2 regions of the Pseudomonas sp. LBUM1657 genome follow, and region 1 is predicted to be linked to the other one. Evidence: riboswitches for the same ligand, from Rfam matches in the RefSeq annotation. Region 1 holds a riboswitch; the other holds the start of a gene.
What was found. Region 1 has a riboswitch for cobalamin ahead of ACA055_RS16845 (CbtB domain-containing protein). Riboswitches for the same ligand answer to the same signal wherever they lie in the genome.
Positions count from the first base shown of each region.

Region 2: it holds a riboswitch for cobalamin, as region 1 does, so the genes downstream of both, cobO (cob(I)yrinic acid a,c-diamide adenosyltransferase) here and ACA055_RS16845 (CbtB domain-containing protein) in region 1, are expected to answer to the same signal.

Region 1 is NZ_CP166799.1:3,654,006-3,661,616, forward strand. Features, by position in the region: gene cobN (cobaltochelatase subunit CobN) at 1-3,078, opposite strand, end outside; gene cobW (cobalamin biosynthesis protein CobW) at 3,082-4,143, opposite strand; cobalamin riboswitch at 4,243-4,455, opposite strand; cobalamin riboswitch at 4,644-4,871, shown strand; gene ACA055_RS16845 (CbtB domain-containing protein) at 4,992-5,195, shown strand; gene ACA055_RS16850 (CbtA family protein) at 5,207-5,914, shown strand; gene ACA055_RS16855 (cobalamin biosynthesis protein) at 5,911-6,324, shown strand; gene cobM (precorrin-4 C(11)-methyltransferase) at 6,407-7,153, shown strand; gene nfuA (Fe-S biogenesis protein NfuA) at 7,301-7,611, opposite strand, start outside.
Region 2 is NZ_CP166799.1:1,795,595-1,803,205, reverse strand. Features, by position in the region: gene cobT (nicotinate-nucleotide--dimethylbenzimidazole phosphoribosyltransferase) at 1-188, opposite strand, end outside; gene cobU (bifunctional adenosylcobinamide kinase/adenosylcobinamide-phosphate guanylyltransferase) at 185-706, opposite strand; gene ACA055_RS08230 (cobyric acid synthase) at 766-2,217, opposite strand; gene cobD (threonine-phosphate decarboxylase CobD) at 2,214-3,206, opposite strand; gene cbiB (adenosylcobinamide-phosphate synthase CbiB) at 3,199-4,107, opposite strand; gene bluB (5,6-dimethylbenzimidazole synthase) at 4,104-4,754, opposite strand; gene ACA055_RS08210 (cobyrinic acid a,c-diamide synthase CobB) at 4,751-6,133, opposite strand; gene cobO (cob(I)yrinic acid a,c-diamide adenosyltransferase) at 6,130-6,741, opposite strand; cobalamin riboswitch at 6,822-7,056, opposite strand; gene ACA055_RS08200 (hypothetical protein) at 7,211-7,611, shown strand, end outside.

The DNA.
Region 1 (7,611 bases):
CGGGTTGAGGTCGTCCGGCTCGTCGAGGTCGGCGACCGCTTGCACGGCGGCGTCGAACAGGCGGATCAGGTTGGCGAAGGCATCGCGAAAAAATCCGGACACGCGCAAGGTCACGTCCACCCGCGGACGGTCCAGCAAGCTCAGCGGCAGAATTTCGAAATCGTCGACCCGTTGACTGCCCGTCGCCCACACCGGGCGCACGCCCATCAGGGCCATGGCCTGGGCGATGTCATCGCCGCCGGTGCGCATGGTCGCGGTGCCCCAGACCGACAGACCGAGCTGGCGCAAGTGATCGCCGTGGTCTTGCAGGTGTCGTTCGAGAATCAGGCTGGCCGACTGGAAGCCGATGCGCCACGCCGTGGTGGTCGGCAGGTTGCGCACATCCACCGAATAGAAATTGCGCCCGGTGGGCAGCACGTCCAGACGGCCGCGACTCGGTGCACCGCTGGGGCCGGCCGGGACAAAACGGCCACTGAGGGCGTCGAGCAGGCCGCGCATTTCTGCCGGGCCGCAGGCGTCCAGCCTTGGAGCGACGACTTCACGCAGACTGTCGATGATGGCGCTCACCTCAGACCAACTAGCTTCCTGTGGGAGCGGGCTTGCTCGCGAAAGCGGAGGGTCAGTCGACATTGATTTGCCTGATACACCGCTTTCGCGAGCAAGCCCGCTCCCACAGGGGCCGGGCATGGCTGAAGGCTGGTTCAGGCTCTGCGAGATCAGCTGGGCCGCGAACAACTCCAGACGTTCGCGGGTATCGCCGGCCGTGCGCCAGACTTCATCAGTAACGGTCAGCAGTTCGATCGGACGCGGTCCGGTCCACGGCTCGGCCAGCACGCAATCCAATGGATCGAAGCCCAACGAGAACGCCTTGGCCACGGCCCGCAGCAAACTCGATTGCGCGCCACGCCCGTCACCACGGGGAATCCGCAGTAGCGCGAGCAAGGTGTCGATGCGCAAACGCCCCGTCGGCGACTCACCAAACACATGCAGACCATCGCGGATCTGCGACTCTTTCAAGTCGCACAAATAAGTGTCCAGGCGCGGCAGCCAGATCGCCGCATCGGCATCGCTGTCGAGCTTCTCGTCCAGCTGCAGTTCACGGTCGATGTGGGTTTCACGTACCAGTTGCAGAATGTCGCGCTGCAACTCCCGGGCGCGGCGCGGATCGAGCAGTTGCGCTTCGTAATACTCGTCGGCGAGCAACTCAAGGTTGCGCAGCGGACCGTAGGTTTCTGCACGGGTCAGCGGCGGCATCAGGTGATCGATGATCACTGCTTGCGTGCGGCGCTTGGCCTGGGCGCCCTCGCCCGGATCGTTGACGATAAACGGATAGATGTTCGGCAACGGCCCGAGCAGCGCGTCCGGCCAGCAATTCTCTGACAGCCCGACACCTTTGCCCGGCAGCCATTCGAGGTTGCCATGCTTGCCGACGTGAATCACGCCGTGGGCGCCGTAGGTGTTGCGCAACCAGAAATAGAAAGCCAGATAGCCGTGAGGCGGTACCAGATCCGGGTCGTGATACACCGCACTCGGGTCAACCTGATAACCCCGTGCCGGTTGAATGCCGACGAAGGTCAGGCCGAAACGCAGGCCGGCAATCATCATCCGCCCGCCACGGAACATTGGATCACTTTCAGGGGCGCCCCAGCGTTCAAGTACAGCCTGGCGATTGGTTTCGGGTAGCGCGTTGAACATCAGCAGATAGTCGTTCATTGCCAGGCTTTGCTGACACGGACGTTGATCAAGGGTGTCGAGGTCGTTGCTGACGCCGCCGAGCAACTGCTGGATCAACGCGGTGCCGCTGCCCGGCAACTCAGCCGGTAGCGGATAACCTTCTTGATGCAGCGCACGCAAGATATTCAGCGCGGTGGCTGGCGTGTCGAGCCCCACGCCGTTGCCGATGCGACCGTCGCGCGTCGGGTAATTGGCGAGGATCAACGCGATACGTTTTTCAGCGTTGGGCACCCGCGCCAGATCGATCCAGCGCCGCGCCAGTTCGGCGACGAAATCCATGCGCTCAGGTTGCGGCCGATAACAAACCACGTCCGACTGGCTGCGCTCGCTTCGCCAGGCCAGGTCCTTGAAGCTGATCGGCCGGCTGATGATCCGCCCATCCAGTTCCGGCAGCGCAATGTGCATCGCCAGATCACGGGGACCAAGGCCCTGCTCGCTGGCCCGCCAACCCGGTTCGTTGTCCTGGGCGCAGATCGCCTGGATCACCGGGATGTTGCGGCGAAACGGCCTCAAGTGCGGCGCTTCGGGGCTGGATTGGGCGAAGCCGGTGGTATTGAGAATCACCGAGGCGTTGACGTCGTCCAACAGATCCTCGACCACCGTCAGGCAGCCGGGCTCTTTCAAACTGGCCAACGCAATCGGCATAGGATTCAACCCCGCCGCCTGCAAACGCTGGCAGAAAATATCGATGAAACCGGTGTTCGCCGCCTGCAAGTGCGAGCGGTAAAACAGCACGGCCGCTACCGGCTGATCGGCCTGCCAGTCGGCTTGCCAATCCTTCAGTTCAGCGGGGCTTTTGTGCGGATGGTAAATCGCCGTGCGTGGCAGGGTTTGCGGCTCGGCCCACGCATAGTCGCGGTCCAGCCAACGATTGGCCAGGCAACGGAAAAAGTCCAGGGCATTGCTCATGCCGCCTTGCCGCAGGAATTGCCAGAGGCGGTCGCGGTCTTCGGCGACCACGGTGCTCAAGTCGCTGAGCTCCGGGTCCGGGCGATCATCCCCCGGCACCAGAATCAACTGCACACCGCGCTCCGACAGCTGCACCAGCCGCTCGACGCCGTAACGCCAATAGCCGATGCCGCCGTGCAGCGAGATCAGAATGACTTTCGCGTGCTGCAGCACTTCGTCGACATAGAGATCGACCGAGGCGTGGTTCTGCACCTGCATCGGGTTAGCCAGGCGCACGCTCGGATAATCGTCGGGCAATTGCTGCGCCGCTTCGGCGAGCAGCGCGAGGCTTGAGTCGCCGCTGCACAGGATCACCAGCTCGGCGGGGGTTTGTCCAAGGTCGGCAATGTTGTCATCCGAGACGAAACCGCCGGGCTGAGTCCTGAGCAGGTGCATGGCTTAAACGCTGAGCGCGGCGCGCAATTGCGCTTCGAGCAGAGCGGCGTCCAGTTCCTGGCCGATCAGCACCAGACGCGTGGTACGCGCTTCATCGGTGCCCCACTGACGGTCGAAGTGCTTGTCGAAACGCGTGCCCACGCCCTGGATCAGCAGGCGCATTGGTTTGTTCGGGATCGCGGCGAAACCTTTGACGCGCAGGATGCCGTGCTGGACCACCAGTTGCGTCAGAGCGTCCATCAGCAAACTTTCGTCGGCCTGCGGCAGTTCGATGGAAATCGAGTCGAACGCATCATGGTCATGATCGTCCTCGCCTTCATGATGGTGATCGTGATGGCTGTGACGGCTGTCGATGTGTTCTTCGGAACCGGCACCGAGGCCGATCAGCACGTCCAGCGGCAGACGTCCGCTGCTGGCTTCGATGACTTTCACTGCCGGCGGCAGTTCTTCGGCGACTTCCAGGCGCACGCGGGCCAGGTCTTCAGGGCTGATCAGGTCAGCCTTGTTGAGGATCACCAGGTCGGCGCTGGCCAGTTGGTCGGCGAACAGTTCGTGCAGTGGCGATTCGTGGTCCAGGTTCGGGTCAAGTTTGCGCTGGGCGTCGACCTGGTCCGGGAATGCGGCGAAAGTGCCAGCAGCAACGGCCGGGCTGTCGACCACGGTGATCACCGCGTCAACGGTGCAGGCGCTGCGGATTTCCGGCCACTGGAAGGCCTGAACCAAAGGCTTTGGCAGGGCCAGACCGGAGGTTTCGATGAGGATGTGGTCGAGGTCACCGCGACGGGCCACCAGTTCACGCATTACCGGAAAGAATTCTTCCTGGACGGTGCAGCACAGGCAGCCGTTGGCCAGTTCGTAGACCCGGCCGTTGGCTTCTTCCTCGGTGCACCCGATGGAGCACTGCTTGAGGATTTCGCCGTCGATGCCCAGCTCGCCAAACTCATTGACGATCACCGCGATGCGGCGGCCTTGAGCGTTGTCGAGCATGTGCCGCAACAAGGTGGTTTTGCCCGAGCCGAGGAAGCCGGTAACGATGGTGACGGGGAGTTTGGCCAGTGTTTTCATCGGATGCCCTTTGGCAAGGTGGCGGGCATACGGGACGACGACCGCGGCTGCATGGGCGCGCGGAAGATTTCGCCACCGGATCACCCCGCCCGGTTGAAAGTGAGAATCTGTGTCGAGGCAGGTCTCCTGGCTGACGGTGCGCCAGTCTTTCGACCGGCATTCGCTGCGCCTTCCCGCCGACCTCATGGAGAGAGCCTGCAGTGGCGTGGCAGCGAACATCACCGTTCACAGTTGCGGGGGCAGCCGCGGCATCGACCGCGTTCCCTTCTTAGCTTCGGCTAATGCCGAAGAACCTCGAAAGCGCAAGGCTACGCATCGCGTGGGGGCGGGTCAATGTTCACGCTGCGTTCGGTGGTGGCTGGGATGACGCCTTCGCGAGCAAGCCCGCTCCCACATTTTGAAATGCGTTCCCCTGTGGGGCGGGCTCGCTCGCGAAGGGAGCGACTCGGTAGCCAAGTGAGAACCCATGCCAATTGACGCCCAACCCCCGGCCATGCTCTCCTACACGCCTTGTTACGGGTGCCCTTCACAGGGTGAAACGGGAAACCGGTGAATCATGTGCTTTACTCAAAGCCATGTCAGTCCGGTGCTGCCCCCGCAACGGTAAGCGAGCGAAGCGTCAAATCCACTGTGCCAGCAGTTCGGCATGGGAAGGTGACTCTTGCAGGCTCAGGCGAAAGCCAGCGCCCCTCGTGAGCCCGGAGACCGGCCCGCAACACACAGTGACCGATACGATCACTGAATAACAAACCCGCGGTGGGCGGGCGCTGTTTGAAACTCTGCGTGCCCGTCTCGCAGGGGTCTTCCATGCGCTCTATTCACCCACTGACAGACCAGAGGGAAGCGCCATGTCGATCATCAGCAGCACCGGCAGCAACAGCGATAAGAGCACCGCCAGCACCACCGCGACACTGACCCAACGCCTGACCACCGCCGTGTGTGCGTCGATCCTTGGCGCGTGCCTGGTCTATTTCGCCGGTTTCTCGCACATCGAAGCGGTGCACAACGCTGCGCACGATACCCGTCACAGCTCCGCTTTCCCGTGCCATTGAGACCTGCCGACATGATCAAGCGTATTGCGCAAACCGCCGGGTTCACCGGGTTGCTGGCCGCCCTGCTGCTGACCCTGCTGCAAAGCTTCTGGGTCTCCCCATTGATTTTGCAGGCCGAGACTTACGAAAAGTCCGAACCCGCTGCTGTTGAAATTCACGAACACGCCGCCGGCGCTGTCACCGCTCACACCCACGATGCCGAAGCCTGGGAGCCGGAAGACGGCTGGCAGCGCGTGCTGTCGACCACGGGTGGCAACCTGGTGGTCGCCGTTGGTTTTGCCCTGATGCTCGCCGGTCTCTACACCTTGCGCGCCCCGACCAAAACGTCTCAGGGTCTGCTCTGGGGCCTGGCCGGTTACGCGACGTTCGTCCTCGCACCGACCCTCGGCCTGCCGCCTGAGCTGCCGGGCACTGCCGCCGCCGATCTGGCGCAACGGCAGTTCTGGTGGATCGGCGCGGCCGCCTCCACCGCTGTCGGCATCGCGCTGATCGCGTTCAGCCGCCATTGGCTGATGAAGATCCTTGGCGTAGCGATCCTGGCCGTTCCTCATCTGATCGGCGCACCGCAACCGGAAGTGCACTCGATGCTCGCCCCGGAAGCACTGGAGTCCGAGTTCAAAATCGCTTCGCAGCTGACCAACATGGCGTTCTGGCTGGCCCTGGGCCTGATCAGCGCCTGGTTGTTCCGCCGCAAAAGCGATGGCCAGTACCACGCATGACTAACACCAGCACAGCGCCGACCCTGGTGGTCGGTCTGGGCTGCCAGCGCGGCTGCCCCGTCAGCACGTTGCGGGCGCTGCTCGATCAGGCGTTACAGGCGCACCAAATCCAGCTTCATCAGGTCAAGGCCCTGGCCAGCATCGACCTGAAGCGCGATGAACCCGGCCTGATCGCACTGGCCGAGCAGCTTGGGCTAGAGATGATGTACTTCAGCAGTGAGCAATTGAAAGGTTACAAACCGCAACTCAGCCACCATTCGGACATCGCGTTCGAACGCACCGGTTGCTACGGCGTAGCGGAAAGTGCCGCCCTCGCCATGGCCGAACACCTGGCCAAGGCCCCGGCGAAACTGCTGATTTTGCGACAAAAATATGCCCAGGCAACCCTGGCATTGGCCGGCGCCGCCTGAAATCCCCGATAATCCCCGTCTTCGATCATGAGCAATCTTCATCTGAAGCCTTGCCCAGCCCCTTTTTTCACAGGAACCGACGATGACCGTCTACTTCATTGGCGCAGGTCCCGGCGACCCGGAACTGATCACCGTCAAAGGCCAGCGGCTGATTCGCAGCTGCCCGGTGATCATCTATGCCGGCTCCCTGGTGCCCGCCGCCGTGCTGGAAGGCCATCGAGCCGAACAAGTGGTCAACAGCGCCGAACTGCACTTGGAACAGATCATCGAACTGATCAAGACCGCCCATGCCAACGGCCAGGATGTGGCCCGGGTGCATTCCGGCGATCCGGGTTTGTATGGGGCAATTGGCGAGCAGATTCGCTACCTTCGCGAGTTCGACATTCCCTTTGAGATCATCCCTGGCGTCACGGCGACGGCGGCCTGCGCGGCGCTTCTGGGTGCGGAACTGACCTTGCCAGACATATCACAGAGCGTGATTCTGACCCGCTACGCCGACAAGACCGCCATGCCGGCCGGTGAGGAACTGGGTAGTCTGGCGCAGCATGGGGCGACCATGGCGATTCATTTGGGGGTCAATCACCTGGAGAAGATCCTGGTTGAATTGCTGCCGCATTACGGCGCCGACTGCCCGATCGCCGTGATTCACCGAGCAACCTGGCCAGATCAGGATTGGGTGGTGGGGACATTGGCGGATATTGCCGAGAAGGTTGAGGCCAAGGGATTTCGGCGCACGGCATTGATTCTGGTGGGTCGGGTGCTGGGCAGTGATCATTTCAGCGAGTCGTCGCTGTATCGCGCTGGGCATGCGCATTTGTATCGCCCATAGGGCCTCTTCGCGAGCAAGCCCGCTCTCACATTGGAATGCGATTAACTGTGGGAGCGGGCTTGCTCGCGAAGGCGTCAGTGAATTTCACCCATAAAAAAACGGCGCTCACGGGGCGCCGTTTTTTTATGGTTGCAGCGAACACCTTACTTAGTAGTAGGCGTTTTCTTTCTGCGTGTGGTCGGTGACGTCGCGAACACCCTTGAGCTCGGGAATACGCTCAAGCAAGGTGCGTTCGATGCCTTCGCGCAAAGTGACGTCTGCCTGGCCGCAGCCCTGGCAACCGCCGCCGAACTTCAGAACGGCAATGCCGTCTTCGACCACATCGATCAGGCTGACCTGACCGCCGTGGCTCGCGAGCCCCGGGTTGATCTCGGTCTGCAGGTAGTAGTTGATGCGCTCGTTGATCGGGCTGTCGGCATTGACCATCGGTACTTTGGCGTTTGGCGCCTTGATGGTCA
Region 2 (7,611 bases), 1.9 Mb from region 1:
ATCGCGATCCACAACTGATCCAGACTCGGTTTGACCCGTCCCTGCAACCCGGCCAATTGCACCGCCACCGATTCGAGCCGACCGAGAGAGCCGGCAGGTTTGGTCAACTGCTGTTGACGCGCCTCGGCCTGCTCGACCGCTTGGGCATCGATCGGCTGGCACGGGTTCAGCCACCAGGATTGAGTCATAACGCAGTTCCTTTCAAAGTCAGGGGCAGGCCGGCAACGGTCAGGACAACTCGCTGACAGCGTTCAGCCAAAGCTTGATGCAGCCAGCCGGCTTCATCGACATAGCGGCGAGTCAATTCGCCCAGCGGCACGACACCCATTCCGGTTTCATTGCTGACGAAAATGATTTCACCCGGCAACGATGCCAGGCAGTCCAGCAAGGCATCACGCTCGGCGATCAGGCGCTCGGTGTTGTCGAGCATCAGCAGATTGGTCAGCCACAGGGTCAGGCAATCCACCAGCAGGCAGCGTTCGGTGCTGGCGTTTTCACGAAGGATGCGGGCGAGCTCCAGGGGTTCTTCGATCAACCCCCATTCGGCTGGACGCCGGGCGCGGTGATGGGTGACCCGTTCTTTCATTTCGCCGTCAAGGGGTTGGCTGGTGGCGATGTAGGTCACTGCCAGACCACTGTCGCAGGCGAGTTTTTCAGCCAGGCGACTCTTGCCGGAGCGGGCGCCGCCGAGGATCAGTTGCAGCATGGTTCATTCCTTAAAATCTTCTGTGAGACGACTGACGCCTTCGCGAGCATGCAACCACCTCAAAACCCGCAAAGTTCACGCAACAGCCGGGTATCCAGATGCTGCTCCACCAGATCCGCCAGCCGCTCGATATCCCGCTCACGCAACCCGTGGTAATCCACTTCCTGCACATCCTGCAAACCCGCCCAGCGCAACAGCGCACTGCACGCCTCTGGCGATTCAAACAGGCCATGTAGATACGTGCCGAATATTTGCCCATCGACACTTTGCGCACCATCACAGCGACCGTCATCCAACTGCACGGCGGCGTTTTCCAGCGCCGGCCCGGTGGTCACGCCAGCATGGATTTCATAGCCGCTGACCGGTGCGTCTTCCAGCGCCAGGCGCCCGCGCACGTTGCGCAATTGCTTCTCTTCTTCGAGCTGCGTCTCGAACGCCAGCAAACCCAAACCTGCACTGGAACCCGGTGCGCCTTCGAGGCCCAACGGGTCATGCACCTGCTCGCCAAGCATTTGCAGACCACCGCAGATGCCCAATAACTTCCCGCCGTAACGCAGGTGACGAGAGATGGCGGTGTCCCAACCATTGGCTCGCAGATACGCGAGGTCACCGCGCACGCTTTTCGATCCGGGAAGAATCATCAGGTCGGCGGGAGGAATCGGCTGTCCGGGGCCGATGAATTGCAGATCCACTTGCGGGTGCAGGCGCAGCGGGTCGAAATCAGTGTGGTTGCTGATGCGTGGAAGCACCGGCACGAGCACTTTCAGCACCTGGTCGGCCTTGTCGGTCTGGCGTTGATCGATGCCATCCTCGGCTTCCAGATGCAGGTCCATCACGTAAGGCAACACGCCAATCACTGGTTTGCCGGTGCGCTCTTCCAGCCAGTCGAGGCCCGGTTGCAGCAAGGCAATGTCACCGCGAAAGCGGTTGATGATGAACCCTTTGACTCGCGCTTGTTCGGTGGACGACAGCAGTTCCAGGGTGCCCACCAGATGCGCGAAAACCCCGCCGCGATTGATGTCGGCGATCAGCACCACCGGGCAGTCCACCGCTTCGGCAAAACCCATGTTGGCGATGTCGCCGGCGCGCAGATTGATCTCGGCCGGCGAGCCTGCGCCTTCGACCATCACCAGCGGATAGGCCGCGCTCAATCGTTCATGGGAAGCGAGCACCGCTTGCATGGCGATGGCTTTGTAGTCGTGATAGGCGACGGCGTTCATCGTCGTGACGGCGCGACCATGGATGATCACTTGGGCGCCGGTGTCGCTGTTCGGTTTGAGCAGCACCGGGTTCATGTCGGTGTGCGGTTCAAGGTTGGCGGCCTGGGCCTGCACGGCTTGCGCCCGGCCGATTTCGCCACCGTCGGCGGTCACGGCACTGTTGAGCGCCATGTTCTGCGGTTTGAACGGCACCACGCTAACGCCCTGGCGCGTGGCCCAGCGACACAACGCCGTCACCAGCGTGCTTTTGCCGGCGTCCGATGTAGTGCCTTGCACCATCAATGTGGTCATTGGGATTCCTTGGCGTAGGCGTCGAACGCTTGCGCGAGACGTGTCCAGTCAGCTTCATCGGCGGGCAAGCCAAAACGCAGGCTGCTGTTGAGCGTGAACAACCGCAGCAGAATGCCGCGCCGGGCCATGAAATCATGCAGTTCTTCGGCGCGTTCGGTGGTAATCCATTGAAATAGGGCGCAACCGCCCTGGGGTTTAAAACTGTGTTGCTCAAGCAGCCGTGCCAGTCGCTCGCTGGCCACTTCGGTGCGCTCCCGTTGACGGGCATGCCCTTCGATATCCTGCAGGCAGGCTTGCCCCACGACTCGGGTCGGCCCGCTGACCGCCCATGGCCCCACTTGTTCGGCCAGTAACTTGAGCAACTTGCGCTCCGCCAGCACAAACCCTAGCCGCACACCGGCCAGGCCGAAAAACTTGCCGAAGGAACGCAGCACGACCAAACCGACCTGATGAGCAAACGGCGCCAGGCTCAGCTGCGGCGTGTTGTCCATGAACGCCTCGTCCACCACCAGCCAGCCACCGCGCTGGGCCAGTCGTGAATGCCAGTCGAGCAAGCGACTCGGGGTCAGGCTAAGGCCCGTGGGATTGTTCGGATTGACCACCACCAGCACGTCGAGGCTGTCGAGAAAGAAGTCAACTTCCTGCTCCAGCACTTCACGCACGATGTAGCCGCTGCGGCGCCAGGCTTCGGCGTGCTCGGCGTAACACGGCGACAGTACGCCGACCTTGCCGACCCGACGCAAACGCGGCAGCAACTGGATCGCCATTTGCGAACCGGCCACCGGCAGCACCTGGGCAGCACCGTAGTAATCGCAGGCCGCCTGCTCCAGACCGTCATCGGTTTCCGGCAATCGCGCCCAGGCTCGCAACGAAATGTCCGGGACCGGAAACGGCCAAGGCGCGAGGCCGCTGGACAGGTCCAGCCAATCGGCTTCGGCGATGCCGTATTCGAGCGCAGCCTTACGCAACCGCCCACCGTGCTCAAGCATAGAATTCAGCCCCCACGCAGAGAATCAGCAGCCATAACCATACGCCGCGCTGGACCAATTGCCAGCCACGGTCGATGGAGTCAGCATCCGCCGGCACGCCCTCGCCCAGTGGCGGACGCTGATGCAGTTCACCGTGATAAATCGCCGCCCCGCCCAACTCGACGCCCAACGCACCGGCGCCCGCCGCCATCACCGGGCCGGCATTCGGGCTGTCCCAGGTCGGGCCCTGTGTACGCCAGCACTTCAATGCCAGTCGGGTTTTGCCCAGGAGCGCGTAGGTCAACGCCACCAGACGTGCAGGAATGTAGTTGAGCACGTCGTCGACCTTTGCCGCCGCCCAACCGAAACGCTCGAAGCGTTCGTTGCGATAGCCCCACATGGCGTCGAGGGTGTTGCTCAACCGGTAGAGCACCACACCGGGCGCTCCCGCCACGGCGAACCAGAACAGGGCGGCAAACACCGCGTCACTGCCGTTCTCCAGGACCGATTCGGTCGCGGCGCGAGCGACTTCGGTTTTATCCAGTTCGCTGGTCTGGCGGCTGACCAGATAGCCCACGCGAGTGCGGGCTTCGTCCAGATCATCACTGCGCAAGGCTTTGGCCACCGGCTCGACATGCTCGCCGAGGCTGCGCATGCCGAGCGCGCAGTAGAGCACGAGAATTTCGACGATCCAGCCGACATAAGGCGCCCAGGAAAACGCCGTGGCCAGTAAAGTCAGCGGCAACACGGCGATCACCCAGGCGGTGACGCCATGACTGCGCCAGCCGCGCCCTTCACCGTTAAAACGTTGCTCGATGCGGTCGGCAAAACGGCCGAATGCCACCAGCGGATGCCAGCGTTTGGGTTCACCCAGCAGCGCATCCAGCGCAACCGCGGCGACACTCAATAACGCCACACTCATTGACTCACTCCCCAGTAATTCTCATACAACAATTCGCTCAGCGGCCGCGCCTGCGCCCAGCCTTCGAGCACCAGCATCGGCGCCGGATAGAATTCCTTGACCGGACCGAGGCAAAGAATCGCCATCGGCTTGGCTCCGGCGGGCAAACCCAGCAGGTCCGCCAGCGCTTGTGGCTCGAACAGCGACACCCAGCCCATGCCCAGTCCTTCGGCGCGGGAGGCCAGCCACAGGTTCTGAATCGCACAGGACAGCGACGCCATGTCCATTTCCGGCAAGGTGCGACGGCCAAAGATATGCCGCTCGCGATCGTCCATCAGCGCGGCGACCAGGACCTCGGCGCAATCGTTGATGCCTTCGACTTTGAGCTTCATGAACTCGTCGGAACGCTCACCGAGGGCTTCGGCGGTGCGGATGCGTTCTTCTTCCACCAGTCGCTGGATCTTGCCGCGCAGGGTTCGATCGCTGATGCGGATGAATCGCCAGGGCTGCATCAGGCCGACACTCGGTGCCTGGTGCGCGGCTTCGAGCAGGCGTCGCAGCAGTTCGGGTTCGACCGTACCGCCGCTGAAGTGGCGCATGTCGCGGCGCTCGGCGATCGCGCGATAAACCGCTTCGCGTTCGGCTTCGGAGAAGGCGTTGTCGGTCATGGCCTCTTCGCGAGCAAGCCCGCTCCCACAGGGTTTGGATGATCCATTGTGGAAGCGGGCTTGCTCGCGAAGGCGGCCTGAAGATCAGGCGTAAACAGCGCGGCAATCGCCGTTGGATTGGACGGAAAATAAAAGTGCACATAAGAGGCCGTCATCCGCCCCTGACGATAAACCGCCTCCGCCCCACGTCCGCCGTTAGGGCTCAAGCCTCGGGCAATCGGCTCAAGCTCTGTGCTGGTCAGGGAATGGTGATAGGTGTGCCCGCGCAACGAACCTTCAGGCAGCTCGACCGCTTGCAAGGCCAGTGCGGCAAGACGTTTTTGCATCACCGCATCCCCTGCCAGCAGACCGACCAGTTCAGCGCGAGTGCCCTCGACGTCGGTCAACGAATCGAGCAGATAAAGCATGCCGCCACACTCGGCCAACAACGGTTTGCCAGCGCCATGGTGCGCGCGGATCTCGGCCAGCATCGTGATGTTCTGTGAAAGCGCCACGTGGTGCAATTCGGGGTATCCGCCCGGTAAGTACAGGCTGTCTGCCTCCGGCAAACTTGCGTCACGAATCGGCGAGAAAAACAGTAACTCGGCGCCCATGGCCCGCAGCAAATCCAGGCTCGCGCCATAGGTAAAGGCAAACGCCTCGTCACGGGCCACGGCAATCCGTACGCCGGCCAACAAGGGCTCTGCCGCGATCACATCAGGGGCGGCGAATTCCACCGCTGGTGGCAGCGCGACCTCGCAGCTGCTGGCCAGGGCATCGGCCGCCGCATCCAGACGCACGTCCAGATCATTCAACTCGCTGGCCTGAACCAGCCCCAAGTGACGGCTCGGTAATTCGATCCCGGTTTCTCGGGACAAGGCGCCGTACCAGCGCAGGCCTTCAGTCAGGCTGCCTTCGAGCAACTGCGCGTGACGCAACGTGCCAACGCGATTGGCCAACACCCCGGCAAACGGCAAATCCGGCTGATAGCGCGCCAGCCCCAACGCCAGTGCGCCAAACGTCTGCGCCATGGCGGTGCCGTCGATCACAGCAAGCACCGGCACACCGAAGTGTCGCGCCAGGTCAGCACTGGACGGCGTACCGTCGAACAGGCCCATGACGCCTTCGATCAGGATCAGATCGGCTTCGCCCGCCGCTTCCCACAACAACCGGCGACTTTCCTGCTCGCCAACCATCCACATGTCCAATTGATAGACCGGCGCACCGCTGGCGCGCTCGAGAATCATCGGATCGAGAAAGTCCGGGCCGCATTTGAATACGCGGACCTTGCGCCCCTGATTGCGGTGCAAACGGGCCAGCGCGGCAGTCACGGTGGTCTTGCCCTGACCGGAGGCCGGCGCGGCAATTAATACCGCCGGGCAATGACGTGGTTGATTCACAGCTCAACGCCTTTTTGCGCTTTGATACCGGCCTGAAACGCGTGCTTGATCACGCCCATTTCAGTGACGGTGTCAGCCAGTTCGATCATTTCCGGTTTGGCGCCGCGACCGGTCACAACCACGTGCTGCATCGGCGGACGCGCCTGCAGATCGCTAAGGACTTGATCGAGGTCGAGGTAACCGTGTTTCAGAGCGATGTTCAATTCATCGAGCACCACCAGGCCGATGGACGGATCGCGCAGCAGTTCCTGGGACACAGCCCAGGCGGCTTCGGCAGCGGCGATGTCACGCTGGCGGTCCTGGGTTTCCCAGGTAAAACCCTCGCCCATCACATGAAATCGCACTTGCTCCGGGAAGCGGCGGAAGAACAATTCTTCGCCGGTGCTGTTGCGGCCCTTGATGAACTGCACCACGCCGCACTGCATGCCGTGCCCCAGGGACCGGGCGAGCATGCCGAAGGCCGAGCTGCTCTTGCCTTTGCCGTTGCCGGTCAGCACCAGCAGCAGGCCGCATTCATTCGGGGAGTTGGCGATGCGTTCGTCGATCACGGCTTTTTTGCGCAGCATGCGCGCCAGATGGCGTTCGTCACGATCGGGGGTATCAGTCATGGGGAGCTCTCCGTTGAGGCTGGATAACGGCGGGCAGGCACAAGAATAGACGGCAAGAAGCCTGGCATCGCCCACCGTGATGCCGCTGGATGAATCAGGCCGGTCTCCGGGCTCATGAGCGGCGTTAAGCCTGACTGCGCGCCTTCCCATGTCGACAGTCGACACAGTGGCTCAAGGCGCAATCTTTACTCATTTACCGTTGCGGGGGCAGCGTCGGGATCATGACTCTTCGTCGCTTGAAGATAGCCACTCACCGACTTCCCTGTTTCACTCTGTCGACCTCAGCCACAGAGCACCTGAAACAAGCCGCGAAGGTTAGAGGGTTGGGGGTGGAGCGTCAATTGAAGACAGGACGTCGCTGAGTGAATAACTGCCGTCGATCACCTGATTGATGTCAATCTTGTGCCACACTCTCGGCAGTGATATCAAAGAGCCACAAACCTACACCACAATAACAAGGGTAAGCCACATGCAAGGCATGATCATCAGCAATCCGAAGCTGGAATTCCTGCGCCCGGTGCTGGAACGCTGGTTTGACTGTATCGACCGTTACAACGCCGTTCGCGGTGATAACGACACGCCTTACTGGTTCGACGAAAAAGCCAACCTGGGCCTGCTCTCCGCCGCAGCCTGGATGGCGGAAATGGTCACGCTGCAACAATCGCCGACCCGCAAACAGACCGAAGAAGGCGAGCGTAACAGCCGTGCCGACCTGTTTATCGCCACTGCCGAACAACGCGCTTACCTTCAAACCACACAGCGCTGGCCACGGGTCAACAGCCTGAACCTGACCCAAGCCCTGGTCGACATCACCAGCGACGCGAAGAGAATCAGCTACGCCAGCGACCTGAAACTGGGCTGCCTGTTCGT